3 regions of the Serratia aquatilis genome follow, and region 1 is predicted to be linked to each of the others. Evidence: riboswitches for the same ligand, from Rfam matches in the RefSeq annotation. Region 1 holds a riboswitch; each other region holds the start of a gene.
The links. Region 1 has a riboswitch for thiamine pyrophosphate ahead of thiM (hydroxyethylthiazole kinase). Riboswitches for the same ligand answer to the same signal wherever they lie in the genome.
Positions count from the first base shown of each region.

Region 1 (7,952 bases):
CACACAGCATCTTCTCGCGCAGTGTCATCGGGCCCAATGCTTTCAATCCCTCTGCGGCGATGACTTTATTATCCACCTGCTTGATTTCCGGCGGGTACATCTTGTAGATAATCAATGGGATCAGCACCAGCATAATAATTCCCGGCAATGAGGCTGCCAGCGCCCACCCTCCCCAGCTCAACTCTATATGTAAAATATCGACGATCATTTTCAACGCCAGAATATTGCCTGCCATAGCGGTGAAAAACATATAGCTGGTCGTTTTGGTCAACATGTAGATGTTGAGCATTAAAAAATGACCGACCTTGCGCGGGCTTTTGTCAGGATCTGACCCTAACGCCACCGCAACGCTATTGATAATCGGCAGAACAATCCCCCCTGCACGGGCGGTATTTGAAGGCGTAGCGGGTGCCAGGATCCCATCCAGAAAGGCAGTGACATAACCCAACCCCAGCGTGGTACCGCCAATTTTGCCGATCAAAATATAGGCAATGCGCTTACCTAACCCGGTTAATACGAATGCCGCACTGAGGGTAAATGCAGAAAATACCAGCCAAGTAGTACCCGAGGCATATCCGCTCAGTACCATCGCCATCTTTATTTCCTTTCCCCCTAGATTCCCGACTATCACCATGGAAGCGGCTATCGCCAGCAACAGAATGACTGGTTCAGAATAAGGTTTGATAACCAGACCAACTATAGCGGCCAAATAGATACCAAATAGCTTCCAGGCTAAGTCAGTCAATCCTTCCGGGCTGGGAAAAATAAAAGTCAACAATGGAATAATTAATAATACGCCTAATTTCCAGATACGTTCTCTGCTCATGCTAATTTCCCTTATTGCAGAAAAATGGCTATCTTCCGCCGTATAATAAAGCCAGGGTGAACTTATTTAGTTTCGCATTCAGGAATATAAACATTTCCAGAAAGGAGTTTACGTGCCGTGCGTACAACAGAAGCGCGTATGGTTTCGGGCTTATCACCATCATTAAATAAATTCACTTCGATCTTTCCGCTCGGGTGTTCAATTACTATCTGACGCAGAAAACGCACCGTCTTATCTTGGTTGATAATTTTGGCAGCGACGCTACCCGCCAGCGTTGTGGCGGTGGCAATACCGATTGATCCCGTCACGGCCAATGCCTTGTGGCAATGATGTGGCATAAAATAGCGGGTACTCAGGGTACCGCCGTGGCAAGCCTCGGCCAGCAGAACCGGTTTTGGGATCACCTTCTCGCTGACATCCCCCAATCCAATTGCCAAGCCAGCAGCCAAACGGATGCGTTCCAGACGTTGTAAAAAAGCCTTATCTTTATCCAGTTGCTGTGGCGTTTCCTGGCCCGTTTTGCCCAGTGAGCTCGCCGCAATCAAGACCATCGGCATCGCCATGTCAATACAGGTGGTTTCCACCCCTTGGAACATATCGGTAATATTACCGGTTGGCAGCAGATGCCCGGTTTTGGCACCGCAGGCATTAAGAAAAGTCAGCGCGACCGGTGCCGCATGGCCGGGCACGCCGTCAATGGTGGTATCACCGTCATAGGTTACAATCCCATCGGGAGTCTGTACTTCTGCATCCACCAAGGTATTGGTATTCACGTTACGGATGCGTACTTGGGTAACCGGATCCGTAGCTGGGATTAACCCTTGCTCAATAGCAAACGGCCCCACGGCACAGAGCATATTGCCGCAGTTAGGGGTAGTATCGACCTGGCGTTGTTGTACCATCACCTGGGCAAATAAGTAATCGACATCAGCATCGGGATGACTTGAAGGACTGATAATAGCCACTTTACTTGTTTGCGGACTACCACCCCCAATACCGTCTATTTCCAATTCGTGCCCGGCTCCCATTATCGACAGCAGAATTTCATTGCGTTCCTCAATATTTTCAGGCAAGTCTTTAGCGAGAATAAAAGCCCCTTTAGAGGTGCCCCCTCTCATTAAAACACAAGGAATCTTACGCATTCTTTCCCCTCATTATTTTATTATGCAATTGTGAAATTTCGCGCATAATCGCATGAGGTTAAAAAACAGACTAATGCAAAAAATGGAGGGATTAATTCCAATTACTCATAGATAATAAACACAGAGAAAATAATTAGCGCTCAAATAAAACACAGGATCGTCGCTTTATGAAAAATGAACTTCAGGGAATTAAAGCATTTGTTAAAATAGCTCAAACTGGTTGTTTCACCAAGGCTGCGCACATGTTGAACATTACGCAGTCCGCTTTAACAAGAAGAATTAAAAAACTGGAAGAGAACTTGGGGAAACCCTTATTTGAGCGCACCACGCGTAAAGTGACCCTGACGCGAACAGGTGAAAAACTATTGCCTAACGCCAAGAATCTTATAGATATTTTTGAAAGCTCATTATTAAACATTGAGGAGTTGGCAACCTATCAGACGGGAACCATCACTCTTTCTTGTGTGCCGACGGCCACGTTCTATTTTCTTCCCGATGTTATTAAAACCTTTAACGCGAAGTATCCAAACATCAGCATCCGCATACTTGAGCATAGCGCCTATGATTGTCTCGAAACGGTGTTAAGCGGTGACGCCGATTTTGGTATTAATATGAACAACGTCACAAACGCCAACATCGAGTTCACCCCGCTGGTCAGCGAACCGTTTGTGGTGGCTTGCCGCCGCGATCACCCGCTCAGCCAGCAGAAACTGGTATCTTGGCAGGAACTATTAAAACATAAGTTAATTGGTGTACGGCGCTCCAGCGGAAACCGTCTGCTAATTGAAGGCGAGTTATTGAAAATAGGCCTGCAGCCTGAATGGTTCTATGAGGTGCGGCATTTATCCACCTCGCTGGGGTTGGTGGAGGCCGGATTAGGGATTGCAGCGTTACCCAGCCTGGCCATGCCAAAACACGATCATCCAATCCTGGTCAGCAAACCGTTGGTAGAACCGGTGATCCGGCGCACATTAGGATTGGTAAAGCGCCGGGATTCACCGTTATCCCCGGCAGCAAACAGTTTTGTTGAATTGCTCCTAACGCTTTGGAATCAGGAAGAACATCACCCGTGGTCTGAGCGCTTCCACCTCTAGGAGGTGCCATTGAAGGTTGTTCGGGGCAAACAACCTTAAGAGCAACCGCCTTGGGTAGATCGGCAATCTGTTACCACCAGGCATGAAAATGGTGCACCGGGCCGATCCCCTGCCCGACTTCCAGACTGTCTGCCTGCTGTAAGGCATGCTGCAGATAGTCCTTGGCTACCGCTATGGTTTCTGCCCAGGAGCCATAGCGTGGACGCAAAGCAGCCAACGCAGCCGATAAGGTACAACCGGTACCATGTGTATGCCGAGTCACCACACGAGGCGTACTGAAACGCTGCTCAATACCGGCCATGAATAGCCAGTCTGGGCTTTCCTCTTCGCTAAGATGCCCCCCTTTCATTAAGACCGCCTGGCAACCCATTGCCAACAGTGCCTGCCCCTGCTCGCGCATTTGCCGTTCATTTTCTGCCGGCTCGCAGCCGAGCAAAGCGGCAGCCTCCGGCAGGTTAGGTGTAATGATCGAAACCAGAGGCAACAGTTCGTGACGGATCGATTCCACCGCTTGCGGTGCCAGCAACGCATCGCCACTTTTCGCCAACATTACCGTGTCCAATACCACATAGGGCAACGAGTAATGACGCAGCCGTTCAGCTACGACCCCTACGATATCGGCATTGGCCAACATCCCTATCTTGGCGCTGTCGATACGAACATCACTGAGTACCGAATCAAGTTGGGCAGCAACAAATGCCGGATCGATATGATATACCGACTGCACACCACGGGTGTTTTGCGCCACCAAAGCGGTGATCACACTGGTGCCGTAAGCAGCCAAGGCAGAGAAGGCTTTCAGGTCCGCCTGAATTCCAGCCCCGCCACTTGGGTCAGTACCGGCGATAGTTAAGGCATTAATCCGCTTCATTGCAGCTCCTCCGCACACAGATGGTAAAGCGCATCCAGAAATACTGCGGTAAAGCTGCCAGGGCCATGACAGCTGGCCGTTGCTCTTTCACCGCACAGTGCCATTACGCGGCAGGCGGTCGCCACATTGTCCAACCGCTCACCGGGAAGACTACAAAAAGCCGTTACCACCGCTGAAAGCGCACAGCCCGTTCCAACCACACGCGTCATCAGGGGATCGCCGCCGGTTACAGCCCAATCGCGTTCACCATCGGTGACGTAATCCACCGCCCCGGTCACCGCCACTATCGCCCCGCTGCTGCGCGCCAGTGCTCGCGCAGCCGGTAATGCCGCCAGCGAATCATCCCGGCTATCCACGCCACGGCCGCTGGCTTGCAGGCCACTCAAGGCCATCACTTCCGAGGCATTGCCACGGATTGCCGCTGGCTTCATGGCAAGCAGGTGCTGTGCAAAGCGAGTTCGATACTCCAGACCACCTACGGCAACCGGATCCAGCACCCAGGGCTTTCCCGCCTGATTAGCGGCTTCCACAGCGGCAAGCATGGCTTCGGCCCGTGGCTGATGCAGCGTACCGATATTAATCAGCAAAGCATCGGCCACACGGCTGAACTGCTCGGCCTCCTGGGGCTCCACCACCATGGCAGGGGAAGCCCCCAATGCCAGCAGCACATTGGCGGTAAGTTCTTGTACTACTTCATTGGTCAGGCAATGAATTAACGGGGAATGGCTTTTAAACAGGCTAAAGCAGGCAGCGGCACGGTTGCCGGGTAACACATCAGGTCGAGTGAACATATTGCTCCCAACCGGCGTTCAAGAAGGTGGGTACCGGTTGAGATACCGAGACTTCCCTACGCTGGTATAATCCAGATCAGGTAATACGGGTAATTTCTCAGCCGATTGCATCGGCACCCCGAGTCATTGAAAAATCATTAATTTTTGTTGGTTAACTAGCCAACGCCGATCAGGATAATCGCCAAACCTAGTGCTGTAAACTCATATCGGGATGAAAGGCAAGAATGCTAAAACAAGTGCCCCGAACCAATACGGGTATAGAAGTCGCGACTCATCAACAATTCTTAAAAAACTATCCAGGGACTTCACCGCCACTTCACACTCGGTGTTTAGATTAAGGTCCTTCTACTTCGAGGGATTGAATCATGATATTAAGCAAACGCCTGTGGGTTATCCTCTTTCTCACCATTGGTTTGATGACCGGGCTGGTCACCCAGGCGCGGGATCTGCCCACGGTGCAGGAAGGCGATATCATTTTCCACACTTCCCGTTCGGTACAGAGCCTGGCAATACAACAAGCCACCGGCTCGCGTTACAGCCATATGGGGATCATCCTGCTGCGTGACGGTAAGCCCTACGTTTTCGAGGCGGCGGCAACGGTTAAGTACACCCCCCTGGCAAGCTGGATAGATCGTGGGGAAAAAAAACAGTTTGTCGTTAAACGCCTGAAAAATGCCGAGCGAATAATGACGCCATCCGCACAGCTAAAAATACGCCAGCAGGCCAAGAACTTTGCTGACAAACCTTACGACATACGGTTTTCCTGGTCGGATGAAAGGCTGTACTGCTCAGAGCTGGTGTGGAAGATGTACGATCGGGCACTGGGGATAAAGATCGGTGAGCTGCAAAAAGTTCGCGAGTTCAATCTTAACGCGCCTGCCGTGAAACAAAAGTTGGGGGAACGGTATGGAACGCTGATCCCGTGGGATGCGTCGGTTATTTCACCAAAGGCGATGTTTGAATCACCGCTGTTGGTCACGGTGATAGCCAATTAATGTGAGAGTCAGTCCCCCATACACAGGGATAGGGGACTGACCTCTACCTATTAACTCTGGCACCTGACAACACTCCCTCGCCCTTCAGGAAAGGGTGAGGGGAAAATATCGATTACAAAAAACCAACACGACTCACGGAGCTAGATGGCGTCCTGCACCCGCAACTCCACCTCATGCGCCTCGTCCGCCTGTGGGATCTCCAATTTACTCAGCATCCGCGCCATCGCCTCAACAGGTACGCTGTATTCCCGTTCGGCATTCTGCCGCTGCCACTGGGCGTAGGGCACTTCCAAGTAAACAATCTTCACCCTGGCACCATAGGCGGTAAACAGTTCAACCAACTGGCTACGCAACTGCCGGGTAATATTGGTGGCATTCCAGACAAAAGGTTCGCCCCGTCGTAACAGCGCCTTAGCCTGTAATTTGGCCTGTTGCACCACCCAGCCGGTCGCGTTTTTATCGGTAGGAGACAACCGGTGTTGGCGGCGAATATTGTCCAGGCTGATAACCTCACACCCAGCGGCATGCTGCGCGATATAGCGATCTTTCCCCATTCCCGGCAGCGCACAGAGCAGCGTCACTTCACTCTGAAATTGCTGATAGGGAACAAAATCTACGCTCGCCAGTGGGTGCGTCAGGTAATGGTAACGCTGGCTATCGCTAGCAAAAGGACGCGCTTGTCCCCAGCATTGCTGCTCCTGACAAAACAGTTCGAACAGCTCAATGTTATCCAGCAGGCCGTTCTGGTCTTCGCAGTCGCGGCCCATCACGTCAGCGCGTGCCAACAACGCCAGCAACCGCGTGTCCAGCCGTAAGGCGGCTAATAACAGCGCCCGCTCCGGCGTTGGCCGCCCCATGATCCACAACGGTAAACCATGAAAGCGCACCAAAGCCGCAACCTGTTCACGTAGCTGAAACGGCGTAACAATATCCCGATACAAAATCGTGCGCGTGGTCAGTTCACCACGCTTAGCATGATTGGGTGATGTCACCGAACCATCGTCTGCGACTCGCGTGGTGCTACGTTTTTCGACATCATGCAGCAATGCGGCAGCCCAGACCAGTTCCTGCTGTTGCTCTGGCAACGTCAAAAATTGCGCAGACTCGGTCAGTGCCGCCAGCACGCGCTGGGTATGAATTGCCACATCGCCCTCCGCATGATGGCGGGGATCTTGCGGCACCGTGTGCATGTCAGCCACCCAGCGGAATTTAGCCGCCAGCCTGCTCCACTGTTTATCTTCACTCAGGCGCCACATGGTTGCCCCCTTGCTGATATTCATGTGCCATGCGTGCCCGTTGCCAATTCACCGTCCAGTGGCGGTCGGTTTTCACATGGTTTTTACGCACATACTTAAACACGTTATGAGAAAACTGAGCCACCGGGAATTCAGCCGCATTACGGGTGACAATCCCTTCCATAGTACAAGGCAAGCCAGTATGTACGTCGTGCGGCGCAAACCACCCCGCTCGACCCACCTGTTCCAGTATTGCCATGCGGTATTCCGCTTCAGTCTGGCGCGGCACGTTCTGCACCACTTCGGGCACACAGGCAAAATCAAATAATGCCGCGTAAAATTGTACCTCTTCCCAACTCAGCCACATGTCTTTACAGCGCACGGCGAAAAGATAGAAGTCCTGCTGCAGGCCGCGATACTCGATCGAATGCGTGGCATACAGATTCTCCCCAAACAGTTCGATATCGCCCAGATCGTTTTTAATCAGTTGCCAGCGCTGGCGGATCTGGCGTGTCCAGGCAGAAACCGTTGGTGCCGCATGGGAGCGCGCAAATACGCCATACTGATTCAGGCAGTTATTCTCGCCATCGAGTTTTTCCGTATGGACCAGAGAGTGAATTAAGCGTATGTCTTGCCAATAATGTTTATTGATCCGATCGTCACTCGTGGTTCCCGGCGAGAACGGATAATGGTACGTCCGACCATATTTATGAGTTTCCATATTCTTTCTTCTTAATTTATTGAGCTCTCGGCCTGCCCCATCAGGCCGAGAGTTTAGGCTAGGCTGTGTCCCTTAACTGTACGCGAGCGCCGCTGGCGGTCACTTGTACGCAGAGCAAGGCGTGAGCCGTGAGGTTGGGTGGGCCAAATAAGCGGCGAACAACGCAGCAATGCGTACAAATGGCCCCAGCCCTGCGGGTCGCGCCCCAAAAGGCCATCCTCTGCGTTGTCGGGCTTGAACAGAGGGCCACTCTGCCCTGCGCCCTCCGCCTTGATAA
Region 1 covers NZ_CP173186.1:1,625,727-1,633,678, reverse strand. The annotation lists gene SAQUA_RS07360 (anion permease) at 1-826, opposite strand, end outside; gene SAQUA_RS07355 (4-oxalomesaconate tautomerase) at 889-1,968, opposite strand; gene SAQUA_RS07350 (LysR family transcriptional regulator) at 2,136-3,062, shown strand; gene thiD (bifunctional hydroxymethylpyrimidine kinase/phosphomethylpyrimidine kinase) at 3,133-3,933, opposite strand; gene thiM (hydroxyethylthiazole kinase) at 3,930-4,724, opposite strand; TPP riboswitch at 4,761-4,855, opposite strand; gene SAQUA_RS07335 (YiiX family permuted papain-like enzyme) at 5,090-5,719, shown strand; gene SAQUA_RS07330 (AAA family ATPase) at 5,860-6,999, opposite strand; gene SAQUA_RS07325 (RNA ligase family protein) at 6,959-7,675, opposite strand.

Region 2 (7,952 bases), 1.2 Mb from region 1:
CAGCCAGAAGGCGGAAAATCTCCCATTGAATGTCCCATTCCTCCTCTACGGCAGGCAGAATTTTCAGTTCTTCATCGGTCATTTCTTTACCGGCCTGAGTCATTTCCAACATTGCTACAGTGCGAATTGACGTTTCACTGATGGCGATGGCGTGCTCCAGCGTCTCCCCACTGAGGCGTGAATGGATCAGTTCCCCTAATGCAATACAAGCATCTATTGCCGGGTAAACACCGTAAAGATCGTAATCGTCAGCCGATGGGATCGCTTCCTCCAACTTTTCCAGTTGACTGTCAAAGTTGACCTTGGCGTCTTTCACCACCAGCGTCTCCCATATCAGATCCAGGATCCGGCGATAAACCGCCGGATCGCCAAATTCCGTTTGCAGGCAGAACATCTGGTAATTTGGGTACATACGCTCGCACAGGCAGGCCATAAAGGTCAAATGCTGCCAGCTTTCCAGCTTTTCCAAGCGTAAATGAATTGGGTTACGTAGCATTGTCTACTCTCTTACTCGTTATTTGCCGCGCAGTGTACCCGAAATCGCTCATTGCGGCACCTCTGGATGCTGCTGTAACCAGCGTACAAAGGCCGGGCGACGTGAAGCGATAGCGTCGGCCCAACGGGTTGGTTCCGGCAAGCGATAACCTGCCATACAGCGCTGTACCCAGGCCAAGGCACTTTCGGTGCAAACACGATGCCCGGTAGAGATAAACAGTGGGTTACAGCGTGCTTTGCTACGCCATACCCATCCCAGTTGTTCGTCCTTGTCCTGCAGCGCAGCCAGGGCACCAACTGCGGAATCCAATGGGGGAAACTTACCGCACAGGCGCTGCTTCGCGACACCAATGGTTGGCACATTCACCAGCAAGCCAAAATGGCTGGCAACCCCTAAACGCCTTGGGTGCGAGATACCGTGCCCATCGACAAAAACCAGGTCGGGCTTAAGTTGCAGTTGCTCCCAAGCGGCAAGCAACGCAGGATACTCGCGAAACGACAGAAAGCCTGGGATATAAGGCATGACCGTATTAATACGCGCTATGCGATATTCCACGAGTTCCAGTGAAGGGTAGCGCAAGATAGCAATAGCGGCACGCGTTACCGAGCCCTCCTGCTCAAATCCAACATCTGCACCGGCAATATATGCTGGCGGATTTTGCAAAAAATCATCCTCACGGATGATTTCCCCAGCACGCTGTTGTTGTTCCTTACGCAGAGCCTGTGTGTCTATCACTGCGTCTCCCCACTGGTTCAACGATGGTATTTAGCCGAAAGCGCGTGGACTGCTTCAACAAATGCGCCAGCATGTTCCGGTGGCACATCCTGGTGGATACCGTGCCCAAGGTTAAAGACGTGCCCCTCACCATGGCCAAAACCAGCCAGGATAGTTTCCACTTCCTGCTCGATGCGTTGCGGTGAGGCATACAGCATGGAAGGGTCCATATTGCCTTGCAACGCAACCTTATCACCGACACGGCGCCGCGCATCAGCAATGTCGGTTGTCCAATCCAGGCCCAGTGCATCACAACCCGTGGCCGCCATTGCCTCCAGCCATTGGCCTCCCCCTTTGGTGAACAGAGTCACCGGCACACGGTGCCCATCGTTTTCACGCTGCAAACCATCAACGATTTTATGCATATAGTGCAGAGAGAACTCGCGGTAATCACGCCCCGTCAGCACACCGCCCCAGGTATCAAACACCATCACGGACTGCGCTCCAGCGCGGATCTGGGCATTGAGATAAAGAATGACACTGTCAGCCAGCTTGTCCAGCAACAGATGCAACGTTTGTGGCTCGGCATACATCATTTTTTTCAGCTTGGTGAACGCCTTACTGCTGCCCCCCTCGACCATATAGGTGGCCAATGTCCACGGACTGCCGGAGAAACCGATCAGCGGCACTTCCCCTTTGAGTTCGCGACGAATGGTGCGGACAGCATTCATCACATAACCGAGTTCATCTTCCGGATCGAACAGCGGCAGTTTTTCAACATCTGCCCGGCAGGTGATAGGAGAAGAAAAACGCGGCCCTTCACCCGCCTCAAAGTAGAGCCCAAGCCCCATGGCATCAGGAATGGTGAGAATGTCCGAGAACAGAATCGCGGCATCCAGTGCATAGCGGCGCAGCGGTTGTAATGTCACTTCGCAGGCCAGATCGGCGTTTTTGCACAATGACATGAAATCACCGGCTTGCGCACGGGTAGCCTTGTACTCCGGCAAGTAACGACCGGCCTGGCGCATCATCCATACAGGGGTAATATCCACCGGCTGGCGCAACAAGGCGCGCAGGTAGCGATCGTTCTTCAACTCATTCATTATTGGGCTCCCTTGATAATCTGCCGCCATTGTACCTTATTCCGCACGGCACAGCGCCACCGTGTCCTCTATCAGACGGCGCGCCACAGTACCCGGCGGCGGCAGCATCGGCAGTTGATCATAACGATACCAACCCGCATTAAGTAACTCTTTCGGATCGTGACGCAATTCACCGCTGTGATAATCAGCCATGAACGCCATCATCAATGAATGAGGAAACGGCCAAGGTTGGGAGGTCACATAACGTAGATTAGTGATAGCGATATTGCTCTCTTCCATAACCTCACGCGCCACGGCCTGCTCTAGGGTTTCCCCGACTTCGACGAACCCGGCCAGCACCGTATGTATCCCGCCACGATGGCGAACATGTTGCGCCAGCAGGATCTCGTCATGGCGACGAATGGCGACAATCACGCAGGGCGCAATCTGTGGGTAATAACGTTCACGGCAGTTATTACACAGGCAAGCGCTCTCAGTGCGGCTGAGATGCATTTCATGTCCACAATAACCGCAAAACCGGTGCGAACGGTAAAAATCCGCCAATTGCACACCGCGCCCGGCAAGCTGGAACAGATCACGATCGAGATCGAGCAGTTGCCTCACCGATCCCATATCTCTTGGCATTGGTTTGCGGACCAGCCAGACCTTTGCGCCGTCCCATTCGCCAATCTGACGAGCCAACTGGCCCTGTAGTGAAAATGATGCGGAAGAACCAAACGGCAGTTCACCATTTGGTAACCAAATTTTGCTTTCATGGCTGATGATCCACCAGCCATTTTCGTTACCCGTTAATGCAAGTTCCATATGTTGTTGCACAACCTCTGCTTCACTGGCAATCTAGGGATGGTCTTGTTACATTTTAATAACTTACTGTTTTTTTCTATTACTTACGGAGTCAACTATGCTCAACCGACTGGAAAGCCTGACTCAACGCGTTGGTGGCAGTAATGAGTTAGTCGATCAATGGCTACAAGCACGCAAACAGTTGCTGATTGCCTATTGCGCATTGGTCGGCATCAAACCCAATAAAGAAAAGCATACCCCGCTGAATGAAAAAGCGCTGGATAACTTTTGCTATCATCTGGTGGATTATCTCTCTGCCGGGCATTTTCACATCTATGGCAAAATTATCAAACAAGTGGAAGGTTCTACCAGCCCTAAAATGGCCCTGACCACCAAGTTCTACCCCAAGTTACAGGCTAATACCGAAAGCGTCATGGCGTTTCACGATCGCTTTAGTGAAATTGAGTTCGATAAAAATATGCGGCAGGAACTCAATCAAGCCTTGTCAGAAGTCGGCGAGGTGTTGGCTTCACGTTTTGCACTGGAAGACCAGTTAATTCAGCTAGCAGCGGAAACCTGGCAACAGGGTAATCCCGACGCAGCCAATACAGGAACGGTGCAACATCCAGCCTGATTTAAGCCTTGCCCCTCATTTTTCACACCGCAACACGGCTGCAGAGTGAAAGATGAGGGGCAAGCTTGTAGTTTTTATTCTCCCTTCTATACCCAAGTTACTTCGAGTTGCAGGTAGGCGGCAACCGAGAGATTCCCCAGGCGCTTGGTAAACCAAGTGACTGAGGTGAGTAAAGGCAGCCAACCCCCCTATAACTTGAAGGGCGACGTGTATATACTGGGTGCTCTTGTCGGAGTGCCTAGCGTTGATTTTCCATTAAATCGGCCAGGCTGAGACCGTTAATTCGGGATCCGCGGAACCTGATCGGGTTAAGACCCGCGAAGGAAACAAGAGTAATCCATACCCGTCATGCTTGACGTTGCAGGTGCGTTGGCTTTCCTCGCTCACCCAGTCACGTACTATCTGTACGCTCCCGGGGCTCGCTGCGTTGCCGCCTTCCTGCAACGCCAATTATTTAGGGTATGCCGCCACTGGCAACAGACCTGCCTTAGGCTACCACCATTACTCCCTCCGAGCTCCAGACAAGCAATTTTCCGAACATCACCACACTGATAGGAATTTGCTATGTCTAATGTAAATAAAACCCGTGTCCGTAAACAACGACGTGATGAAGCGCAGTCTTTCATTGCTTCTCTGCAAGGTGTGACCTTCCCCAACTCCCATCGTATTTATCTTTCTGGCTCTCGAAGCGACATTCAGGTCCCAATGCGGGAAATTCAACTCAGTCCGACGCTGATCGGCGGCAGTAAAGATAACCCGCAATATGAACAGAATGAGGCCATTCCGGTATATGACACCGCAGGTCCTTATGGCGACCGGCAAGAAACGCTGGATGTTCACCGGGGCCTGAAAAAGATACGTGCGGGCTGGATCGCTGAACGTGCGGATACGCAAACGTTAGCCGACGTCAGTTCTGGTTTCACTCAACAGCGGCTGGCGGATGAGGGACTGGATCATCTGCGTTTTGAACACCTGCCGCAGCCGTGTAAAGCCCTGGCGGGTAAATGCGTAACACAATTGCACTACGCACGTGCCGGTATTATTACGCCGGAGATGGAATTCATCGCCATCCGCGAAAATATGGGCCGTGAACGCGTTCGCAGTGAGGTTCTGCGCCAGCAGCACCCAGGTCAAAACTGGGGAGCCAACCTGCCTGAAAATATCACGCCGGAATTTGTACGCCAGGAAGTGGCGGCTGGCCGTGCCATCATCCCCGCCAATATTAACCACCCAGAATCTGAGCCGATGATTATTGGCCGCAATTTCCTGGTCAAGGTGAATGCCAATATCGGCAACTCAGCGGTTAGCTCCTCGATTGAAGAAGAAGTGGAAAAGTTGGTGTGGTCGACTCGCTGGGGCGCAGACACGGTGATGGACCTCTCCACTGGCCGTTATATCCATGAAACGCGCGAGTGGATCCTGCGTAACAGCCCGGTGCCGATTGGCACGGTGCCCATCTATCAGGCGCTGGAAAAAGTGAACGGTGTGGCAGAAAACCTAACCTGGGAAATGTTCCGCGATACCCTGTTGGAACAGGCCGAGCAAGGCGTGGATTATTTCACTATCCATGCAGGGGTGCTGCTGCGTTATGTGCCGATGACCGCCAAACGTCTGACCGGCATCGTGTCACGGGGCGGTTCAATCATGGCAAAATGGTGCCTATCACATCACCAGGAAAACTTCCTCTATCAACATTTCCGTGAGATCTGCGAAATTTGCGCTGCTTACGATGTTGCACTGTCGCTCGGTGATGGGTTGCGTCCTGGCTCTATTCAGGATGCCAATGATGAAGCGCAATTTGCCGAATTACGTACCTTGGGCGAATTGACCCAAATAGCCTGGGAATATGATGTACAGGTGATGATCGAAGGCCCTGGGCATATACCTATGCATATGATCCACCGCAATATGAGCGAAGAGCTGGAGCATTGCCACGAAGCACCATTCTATACGCTGGGCCCTTTGACCACCGATATTGCACCGGGTTATGACCATTTCACCTCTGGCATCGGTGCCGCAATGATCGGTTGGTTTGGCTGTGCGATGCTTTGCTATGTGACACCGAAAGAACATTTGGGTTTGCCGAACAAAGAAGATGTGAAGCAGGGGTTGATTACCTACAAGATAGCCGCTCATGCGGCCGATTTGGCAAAGGGCCATCCCGGTGCACAGATCCGTGATAACGCTATGTCCAAGGCGCGCTTTGAATTCCGCTGGGAAGATCAGTTCAACCTGGCTCTGGACCCTCTAACCGCCCGCGCTTACCACGATGAAACACTACCGCAGGAATCAGGCAAGGTTGCTCATTTCTGCTCAATGTGCGGGCCAAAATTCTGTTCGATGAAAATCTCGCAGGAAGTCCGTGACTATGCTGCGGCACAGACGGCGGCCAACACAGTAGAGATCCAGTTGAGCGGCATGGAGAAAATGTCTGTCGAGTTTCGCTCGCGTGGCAGCGAACTTTACCATAGTGCGTCCAATCTGCAGGAGGAGGTTAATAATGACTGAAATTATCACCCCCTTCCCCGCTACACCGCACAAGCTGGGCTTATACCCGGTTGTTCAGAGTGTTGAATGGATCGCCCGCCTGCTGGATGCGGGCGTTACCACAATTCAGTTACGCATCAAGGATCAGGCAGATCAACAGGTAGAGGCAGATGTTGCCGCAGCCATCGCTTTAGGCAAACGTTACCAGGCTCGGCTGTTTATCAATGACTACTGGCGGTTGGCGATCAAGCATCAAGCCTATGGTGTGCACTTGGGGCAGGAGGATTTGGATACTGCCGACCTGGTTGCAATCCACCGAGCAGGATTACGGCTAGGCGTTTCTACCCATGATGACGCTGAGCTAGCTAGAGCTATCGCCGTAAAACCCTCCTATATTGCGCTAGGGCATATTTTCCCGACGCAAACCAAAGAGATGCCGTCAGCCCCCCAAGGGCTAGCCGAACTCAAACGCCACCTCGCCGGATTGCAGGATCACCCGACGGTAGCCATTGGCGGCATTAGTATCGACCGTGTGCCAGCCGTGCTGGCTTGCGGCGTCGGCAGCGTCGCCGTGGTCAGTGCCATCACCATGGCACCCGACTGGCGTGCGGCCACCGCGCAATTGTTGCAACTGATCGAAGGCAAGGAGCCGAGCAATGCTGAGTGACCAAGAGTTTCTGCGTTACAGCCGCCAACTGTTGCTCGAAGAGGTAGGTCCCGAAGGGCAACACAAGCTGAAGCACGCGACGGTGCTCATCGTCGGTTTGGGTGGATTAGGCTCCCCAGCCGCGCTGTACCTTGCCGCCGCTGGGGTTGGCACTTTACTGTTGGCCGATGATGACAAGTTGCACATTACTAACTTGCAGCGGCAAATTCTTTATCGGACCGTCGACGTTAACAGCAGCAAAGCCCAACTTGCACAACGCGATTTGCAGGCACTCAACCCGCTGGTGGAATGCATTGCATTGGAACAGCGCCTTGCCGGCTCAATCCTGAGTGACGTCGTGGCCCGTGCCGATCTGGTACTCGATTGCAGCGATAATATGGCCACCCGCCATGCGGTTAATGCGGCCTGTTTTAACACAGGTGTGCCTTTAATCAGCGGTAGCGCTGTGGGCTTCAGCGGCCAATTACTGGTTATTGAACCACCCTATACGCAGGGTTGTTATGCCTGCCTCTATCCCGAGCAAACCGAGCCACAGCGTAATTGCCGTACAGCAGGAGTGCTCGGCCCGGTCGTCGGTATTATCGGCACGCTCCAAGCACTGGAAGCCATCAAAATGCTGGCGGGAATGCCTTCTCACCTCAGTGGCAAGCTGCGATTGTTCGACGGCAAGCAGCAAAGCTGGAACACACTACAGTTGAGCAAAACGACAGCTTGCAACGTCTGTGGAGGTTCAGCATGAAAATTATGCTGAATGATCAACCACTGGAGCTGGGGCAGCAGCTGAGCATCCTGGCTTTGCTCGAACAACTGGAGCGCCACCAGCCAGGTACCGCATTGGCGATAAATCAGGTCATCATTCCACGCGACGACTGGGCAAGCCGTTTCGTACAGGATGGTGATGATATTCTTTTATTTCAAGCAATTGCTGGGGGCTGACATGCTGCAAATCGCCGATACTACTTTTACCTCACGCCTATTGACCGGCACAGGTAAATTTGCTTCGTCAGCATTGATGCTGGCCTCTCTGCAAGCCTCTGGTTCCCAGTTGGTCACTATGGCAATGAAACG
Region 2 covers NZ_CP173186.1:390,063-398,014, reverse strand. The annotation lists gene SAQUA_RS01770 (YjaG family protein) at 1-496, opposite strand, end outside; gene nfi (deoxyribonuclease V) at 545-1,231, opposite strand; gene hemE (uroporphyrinogen decarboxylase) at 1,249-2,313, opposite strand; gene nudC (NAD(+) diphosphatase) at 2,350-3,117, opposite strand; gene rsd (sigma D regulator) at 3,215-3,730, shown strand; TPP riboswitch at 3,951-4,073, shown strand; gene thiC (phosphomethylpyrimidine synthase ThiC) at 4,295-6,238, shown strand; gene thiE (thiamine phosphate synthase) at 6,231-6,884, shown strand; gene SAQUA_RS01735 (ThiF family adenylyltransferase) at 6,874-7,623, shown strand; gene thiS (sulfur carrier protein ThiS) at 7,620-7,820, shown strand; gene SAQUA_RS01725 (thiazole synthase) at 7,822-7,952, shown strand, end outside.
Region 2: it holds a riboswitch for thiamine pyrophosphate, as region 1 does, so the genes downstream of both, thiC (phosphomethylpyrimidine synthase ThiC) here and thiM (hydroxyethylthiazole kinase) in region 1, are expected to answer to the same signal.

Region 3 (7,952 bases), 2.7 Mb from region 1:
AATCCTAAATCGGCGGTGATATAGAGCGGCATATCGATGATATACATAGTATTGCAGGTCCACATCAACATCGATGCCAGAAACAACAAACGGACATCAGGGTCACGCCAGGCGCTTATCGGCTCGATAGCTGGCGCATCCAAGTGGGTATCAACCGGTGCCCGCGCTACCGAAGGCAATATCAACCAGACCAACAGAACGCTGATACCAAAAATCCCTCCGGCAATCATGAACATCACGGTAAAACCATAGTTCAAGGCCAGCATAAACGACAGAGGGGGGCCAATGACCCAGGCCAGCGAGAGTTGAGCACGCATCACGGAACTGAACATCACCACTTCACGCGCTGAACTGTCCGCATACTCGCGCGCCAAGGCAAAAATTTGCGGCATGGCGGTATTGGCTATCGACGCCAGTAATACTCCCGCCGTTATCAACGTCAGATAATCCCGGTTGAAAGCAAACAGCAGGCTATTACCCACGGCCATAATGCAACAAAGCAGAATAAGTTTACGCCGATCACCACGGGTATCGGATCGTTTCGCCAGCAGAAAACTGACAATAATCCCGGCGACCGCATTGACGGTATAAAACATCCCAACCCACAGCGGGCGGACCTTTACTTCCGTGGTCAAAAACAGGCTTAGCGTCGGCGCCTGCAATGCCCCGGCAATGCCGGTAAGGAAAGCAATCATCAGGAAAGCGGTAAAAACGGGGTTAAAACGGCGTGGCAAACTGCGTGCGAAATTCATACCAGCATCCCTGACCAGAAAACGAAAACGCTTATGCTACAGAAGGAAAATGACAGAAGAAAGCAACTGTTACAGATAAAAATGCCAGCGGGTTACCCCACTGGCTGGTGAAAAGCACCATTACTCAGAAACACTTTTTATTGAAACAGAGCGAAGCTGTACTCATCTACCCAATGGGTTTTCAAGGGGCAACCAACAAGGCTGCGGCTTGAACAAAGGATTGAACAAATAAGAAAAGACCTCTGCACCATTTCAACTGCAAGAATTATCGGCGTAATATAAGGAAAGATAAATTGACGAATTATGCCAGAGAGTTCCTCTTTTATGCCCACCTCACGTTTGCAACAGCAGTTCATTCGCCTATGGCAGCACTGCCACGGTATGCCAACCGAAACCACGCTGCAGGAGTTGGCAGAAATGCTCAGTTGTTCGCGTCGCCATGTGCGCTCGCTTTTGGGAGCCATGCAGCAGCAAGGTTGGCTGACTTGGCAGGGTGAGTCCGGGCGCGGGAAACGTTCACACTTAAAATTCCATTACACCGGTATTGCATTGCAACAACAGTGGGCCGAAGAGTTACTGGAACAGGATCGCATCGACCAGCTTGTACAACTGGTCGGGGATAAAAATGCGGTACGCCAGATGCTACTCTCTCAGTTAGGCCGTAGTTTCCGCTTGGGAAAGCATATCCTCCGGGTTCTCTACTATCGCCAGTTGTACAACCTGTTACCCGGTTCGGCACTACGCCGTTCAGAAACGCACCTGGCCAGACAGATATTCAACGGCCTGACGCGCGTAAACGAGGAAAATGGGGAACTCGTTTCCGATCTTTCACACCACTGGCAAGCTATCACTCCTCTCCATTGGCGTTTTTATCTTCGCCCGGCAATCCGTTTTCACCATGGGCGTGAAATGGAAATGGAGGATGTGACCCAGTCGCTGAACCGTCTGATCCCACAATCCCTGTTTGCACATATAGATAAGGTTGTCTCGCCAACGCCACACGTTATCGATGTACATTTGCATACCCCTGATTATTGGCTACCGTGGCTATTGGGTAGCGTGCATGCCATGATCCTGCCACGCGAGTGGCAAAGTCTGCCTGACTTTGCCCGCCATCCGATCGGCACCGGCCCTTATCGAGTCATACGCAACCATCATAGCCAGATGAAAATCCACGCCTTTGATGACTACTTTGGCTATCGCGCTCTGATTGACGAAGTGAACATCTGGGTATTGCCGGAGGTGAGTGAGGAGTTAGTGCACTCCGGCGTACAATTGCAGGGGGACGATACCGGCAAAAATGAGTTGGAAAGCCGCCTGGAAGAAGGCTGCTATTTCCTGTTGTTTGATCAACGCTCAACGCTGGCGGCAGCTCCAGAGATCCGCAGTTGGCTATGCGAACTGATCAATCCGATAGCACTGTTGAGCCATGCTGGCCCGCTATATCAGCGCTACTGGGCACCGGCTTACGGCATTCTTCCACGCTGGCTGCATAACCGTGCATTAGGGCAGCAGCCCAAACCCGTAGGTTTGAGCGAACTTACGCTGACGTTTTTCAGCGAGCACTCCGAGTTCCATGCGATCCAGCAAGCCATGGGCTCCCTTTTGGCCGAACACGGTATCAAGCTTAACGTGCAAATCATTAGCTATGATGCCTGGCACAAAGGTGAGGCGAAAAGCGATTTGTGGCTTGGTAGCGCTAATTTCACGCTGCCACTGGAGTTTTCGCTGTTTGCCACACTGTATGAATTACCGCTGATCCAGCACTGCCTGAGTGAGGATATTACGCAGGATGCTGCGCTGTGGCGGGAAAATCGCCTGCCGATGGCAGAGTTTTGTCAACGTCTGGTCAGTTGTCATCAGTTACACCCATTGTTTCATCACTGGTTACAACTGCACGGTCAACGCAGTATGCGCGGAGTTCGAATGAACACCCTCGGCTGGTTTGATTTCAAATCTGCCTGGTTGATACCACCTGAAACATAATCGCCTATGATTAGCACAACTTAGCCTTTATAATGCCAGCGTCTCAACGGGGTGCGGAAAGCAACGATCTTGGTATAAGACCAAACGGATCCTGTTTTTCCGCTGAGAACACACCCGTCGAACCTGATCCGGTCAATACCGGCGGAGGGATTTGAGCATGGCAAGTTGATTATCTTTTACACATGCCCTCAGATACCTTTGCCCCTTATTCTTCAGGAGTGCAAAGTGGTCAAAAAATACCTGTCCTGTCTATTACTACTAGCCGCCATGCCAGTCCTGGCAAAACCAACGCTGACTGTCTATACCTATGATGCTTTCGCCGCCGACTGGGGCCCTGGTGCCGCGGTGAAGAAAGCCTTCGAGGCTGAATGCGACTGTGAATTGAAATTCGTTGCATTGGAAGATGGCGTTTCGTTACTCAACCGCCTGAGAATGGAAGGCAAAAACAGCCCAGCCGACGTGGTTCTTGGGCTGGACAATAACCTGCTACATGCCGCACAACAAACCGACCTATTCGCTGAAAGTAACATCGATACCAGTAAGCTCACTATACCGGGTGGCTGGCAGAACAAAACTTTTGTGCCCTTTGACTATGGCTACTTTGCCTTCGTCTATAACCAGGACAAACTGAAAAACCCGCCGAAAAGCCTGAAGGAGCTGGTCGATAGCGATCAGCCCTGGAAGATCATCTATCAGGATCCGCGCACCAGTACGCCTGGGCTTGGCCTGCTGCTCTGGGTGCAGAAAGTGTATGGTGATCAAGCACCGCTTGCCTGGCAAAAACTGGCGAAAAAAACCGTTACCGTGACCAAAGGATGGAGCGATGCTTACAGCCTATTCCTGAAAGGTGAAGGTGACATGGTGCTGAGCTATACCACCTCCCCCGCCTACCACCTGATAGAAGAGAAAAAAGACAACTATAAGTCGGCGAATTTCAGTGAAGGGCACTATTTGCAGGTTGAAGTGGCAGGAAAGCTAAAGACCAGCAAGCAGCCTGAACTGGCAGAGCGTTTCATGGAGTTTATGGTTTCACCGGCCTTCCAGAACACTATTCCCACCGGTAGTTGGATGTATCCGGTAATCAAAATGCCGCTGCCTGCTGGCTTCGAACAATTAACTCAGCCGCAAAAAGCATTAGAATTCAGTTCAGAAGAAGTCGCGCAGCAACGTAGCAACTGGGTACGGGCATGGCAAACCGCCGTCAGCCACTGATCCCTTCATGGCTCTGGCCAGGGCTGATTGCCGCCAGCCTGATCGGCATTATCGCTGTGGCCGCCATGGGTTCACTATGGCGGCATGCCCCAGGCATCGATTGGCATAGCCTGTGGCAAGACGCTTATTTGTGGCACGTGGTGCGATTTACCTTCTGGCAGGCGTTCCTGTCTGCCTTGATTTCTGTTTTTCCCGCCATCTGGCTTGCAAGAGCACTTTATCGTCGGCGTTTCCCCGGCCGCGATTTGCTGTTGCGCCTGTGCGCCATGACATTGGTGCTCCCCGTTCTGGTAGCGGTATTTGGCATACTCAGTGTTTATGGTAAACAAGGTTGGCTGGCAACGCTCTGCGGCTGGTTAGGCGTTAACTACAGTTTCTCTCCTTATGGTCTGCAAGGTATTCTGCTAGCCCATTTATTCTTTAACCTGCCGCTGGCCACCCGTTTGTTATTGCAAACGTTGGAGAACATTCCTACCGAACAACGCCAACTGGCGGCGCAATTGGGAATGAACGATTGGCAACAGTTCCGTTTTGTGGAGTGGCCAGCACTGCGCCGCCAGATCCTGCCCAGTGGCGCATTGGTTTTCATGCTCTGTTTTGCCAGTTTCGCTACCGTGCTTTCATTGGGGGGCGGGCCACGAGCCACGACGATTGAGTTAGCTATCTATCAGGCATTGAGTTACGACTACGATCTCAGCCGGGGGGCGCTACTGGCATTGATCCAACTGGGCTGTTGTTTGGGGCTGGTGGTGCTTAGCCAACGTTTGAGCCAGGCACTCCCTGTCGGCTATACCCACGCCCAGCACTGGCGCAATCCCCAGGACAACTTCTGGCAACGTGGTTGTGACATGCTGCTAATAGCCGCAGCGCTATTGCTACTGTTACCTCCGCTGCTAGCCATCATCATCGATGGAGCCAACCAAACCCTGGTTACTGTGCTGCAACAGCAAGCCCTGTGGCAGGCGCTGTTCATTTCGTTACGCATTGCGGTCTGCGCAGGCTTGCTGTGTATCCTATTGACTATGATGCTGTTATGGAGCAGCAGGGAACTGAAACTGCGGCAAAAAAACGCCTGGGGGCAATCGTTGGAACTGAGTGGCATGGTGATCCTGGCGATGCCGGGTATCGTGCTGGCGACCGGTTTCTTCCTGTTGCTTAACGACACCACCGGGCTGCCGCAGTCACCCTATTCGCTGGTGATCCTCACCAACGCGTTGATGGCCATACCCTACGCATTGAAACTGTTGGAAAACCCGATGCGCGATTTGGCCGAGCGCTACAACCCCCTGTGCTTATCGCTGGATATCCGTGGCTACCGGCGATTACGCTGGATCGAGCTGAAAGCGCTGAAACGACCACTGGCGCAAGCATTAGCCTTTGCCTGTGTGCTATCGATTGGTGATTTCGGCGTAGTCGCCTTGTTTGGTAACGAGCAGTTCAGAACTCTCCCCTTTTATCTCTATCAACAGATTGGGGCTTACCGCAACAATGACGGTGCCGTTACCGCATTGCTGCTCCTGTTACTCTGTTTCCTGCTGTTTACCCTGATTGAACGTTTACCGGGCCGCCATGCTGATACTTGAAAAACTGACTTACCTATACGATCACCTGCCGATGCGCTTTGACCTGCGCATACGGCCTGGAGAACATGTTGCGATACTGGGTCCTAGCGGAGCGGGTAAAAGTACCCTGCTCAGCCTGATTGCCGGTTTTCTGACGCCCGCGAGCGGCAGGTTGTTACTGGATGGCAACGATCACACCAACACGTCTCCAGCCAAGCGCCCGGTTTCGATGCTATTTCAAGAAAACAACCTGTTTGCTCACCTGACAGTGATGCAGAATATCGGGCTGGGGATGGATCCTGGCTTGAAATTGAATACAGAACAAAAGAAACAGCTGGCGCAGATTGCCCACCAGGTCGGGTTGGAAGAACATCTGCAACGTTTACCTTCCCAGCTTTCCGGTGGGCAGCGACAGCGCGCCGCGCTAGCGCGTTGCCTGATCCGCCAGCAGCCAATTCTGTTACTGGACGAGCCTTTCTCTGCCCTTGATCCTGCCCTGCGCAGCGAAATGTTACTGTTACTCGAAGACGTGTGCCGCCAACGTCAGCTCACGTTGCTGATGGTATCGCACAATCTTGAAGATGCCGCTCGCCTCGCGCCACGAACCTTACTGGTAGTTGATGGCCGCATTTACTATGACGGCCCCACCCAGGCATTGATGGATGGCACTACGCCAGAAGCGCGCGTATTGGGTATCAAGCATAAACAGTGATCTGCCACGCGTTTTTTATGCTAAACCAAGAAACCTGTTGTGCGAATTTTGCACCTGTGGTTTTATAAAATCCTGTTTTTTACTACTGATGATAAGGTTTCCCTGTGATCGCATCCTCGTTGACCTCGACCCTACTAATTACCGCGCTACCAGCCGCGGCGGTCGTCGTACGTGTGGTGGTGGTCGTCGGCAGTGCGCCGTAGGGTCCGAATCAACGTATCGATTCCCAAACCCCGCCGGCGCAAACCGGGCGGGGTTTCTTGTTTTAGTCCCCTGCCCAGTAATGTGACCGGCCTTGAACAAGGATAGGAACATGGCAATTTCGGGCACGCCTCAACAAGGCCAACGCTTTACCGGTGCGCAGTTGATCATTCATCTGCTGGAGCGCCAAGGTATTACCACCATTGCCGGTATTCCCGGCGGTGCCGCGTTACCGCTATACGACGCACTGAGCCAAAGCCGCACCATTAAACACGTACTGGCCCGCCATGAGCAAGGCGCTGGTTTTATGGCACAGGGCATGGCCCGTACCAACGGCAAAGCCGCGGTGTGCATCGCCTCCAGCGGCCCGGGAGCCACCAACCTGGTCACCGCGATTGCCGACGCCAAACTCGACTCAATCCCGTTGGTATGTATCACCGGCCAGGTGCCCTCCTCAATGATCGGCACTGACGCTTTTCAGGAGGTTGATACCTACGGTATTTCGATCCCAATAACCAAATACAACCATCTAGTGCGTGATATTCGCGAACTGCCACAGGTGATCTGTGACGCATTCCGCATCGCCGAATCAGGCCGTCCTGGCCCGGTATGGATCGACATCCCGAAAGACGTTCAAACCGCGGAGATCGAATGGGACCAGTTACCCCCTACCGCAGTCCCAGATGCTCCCCCGGCCTTTGAGCGCCTACTGGTCGAGCAGGCCGCAGCGATGATCAATCAGGCTAAACGCCCGATAATGTACTTAGGGGGCGGGATCATCGGCGCACAAGCTCATCAACCGGCGCTGGAAATGGCAGAACGTGCCAACCTGCCCACTACCATGACGCTGATGGCGCTGGGAGCAATGCCGGTTGAACATCCGCTGTCTTTGGGAATGCTGGGAATGCACGCCGCGCGCAGTACCAACTTTATCCTGCAGGAAGCAGACCTGTTGATCGTACTGGGTGCCCGCTTCGATGACCGTGCTATCGGTAAAACTGAACAATTCTGCCCGAATGCAAAAATAATCCACGTAGATATTGACCGTGCCGAGCTCGGTAAAGTCAAACAAGCCAACATCGCTATCCACGCCGATGTGGGCCAGGTGCTGCAGCAACTGTTGCCATTAATTGAAGCGCAACCGCGCAGCGAATGGCTGAAAATCGTTAACGACCTCAGGCGCGAGTTCCCATTCAATATGCCTAACGTGGATGATCCTTTGAGCCATTACGGTCTGGTAAAAGCCGCTGCCCGTTGTGTTGATGAAAATGCGATTATCACCACTGACGTGGGGCAACATCAGATGTGGGTTGCGCAGGCATACCCACTTAGTCGCCCACGCCAATGGTTGACTTCCGGTGGTTTAGGCACCATGGGCTTTGGCCTGCCAGCGGCGATTGGCGCTGCGCTGGCAGAACCACAGCGCAAAGTCCTATGCTTCTCTGGCGATGGCAGCCTGATGATGAATATTCAAGAAATGGCGACAGCAGTTGAACACGATCTGGATGTAAAAATCATTCTGATGAA
Region 3 covers NZ_CP173186.1:4,320,081-4,328,032, forward strand. The annotation lists gene SAQUA_RS19495 (MFS transporter) at 1-752, opposite strand, end outside; gene sgrR (HTH-type transcriptional regulator SgrR) at 1,077-2,738, shown strand; TPP riboswitch at 2,776-2,906, shown strand; gene thiB (thiamine ABC transporter substrate binding subunit) at 2,964-3,950, shown strand; gene thiP (thiamine/thiamine pyrophosphate ABC transporter permease ThiP) at 3,926-5,533, shown strand; gene thiQ (thiamine ABC transporter ATP-binding protein ThiQ) at 5,520-6,224, shown strand; gene ivbL (ilvB operon leader peptide IvbL) at 6,344-6,427, shown strand; gene ilvB (acetolactate synthase large subunit) at 6,538-7,952, shown strand, end outside.
Region 3: it holds a riboswitch for thiamine pyrophosphate, as region 1 does, so the genes downstream of both, thiB (thiamine ABC transporter substrate binding subunit) here and thiM (hydroxyethylthiazole kinase) in region 1, are expected to answer to the same signal.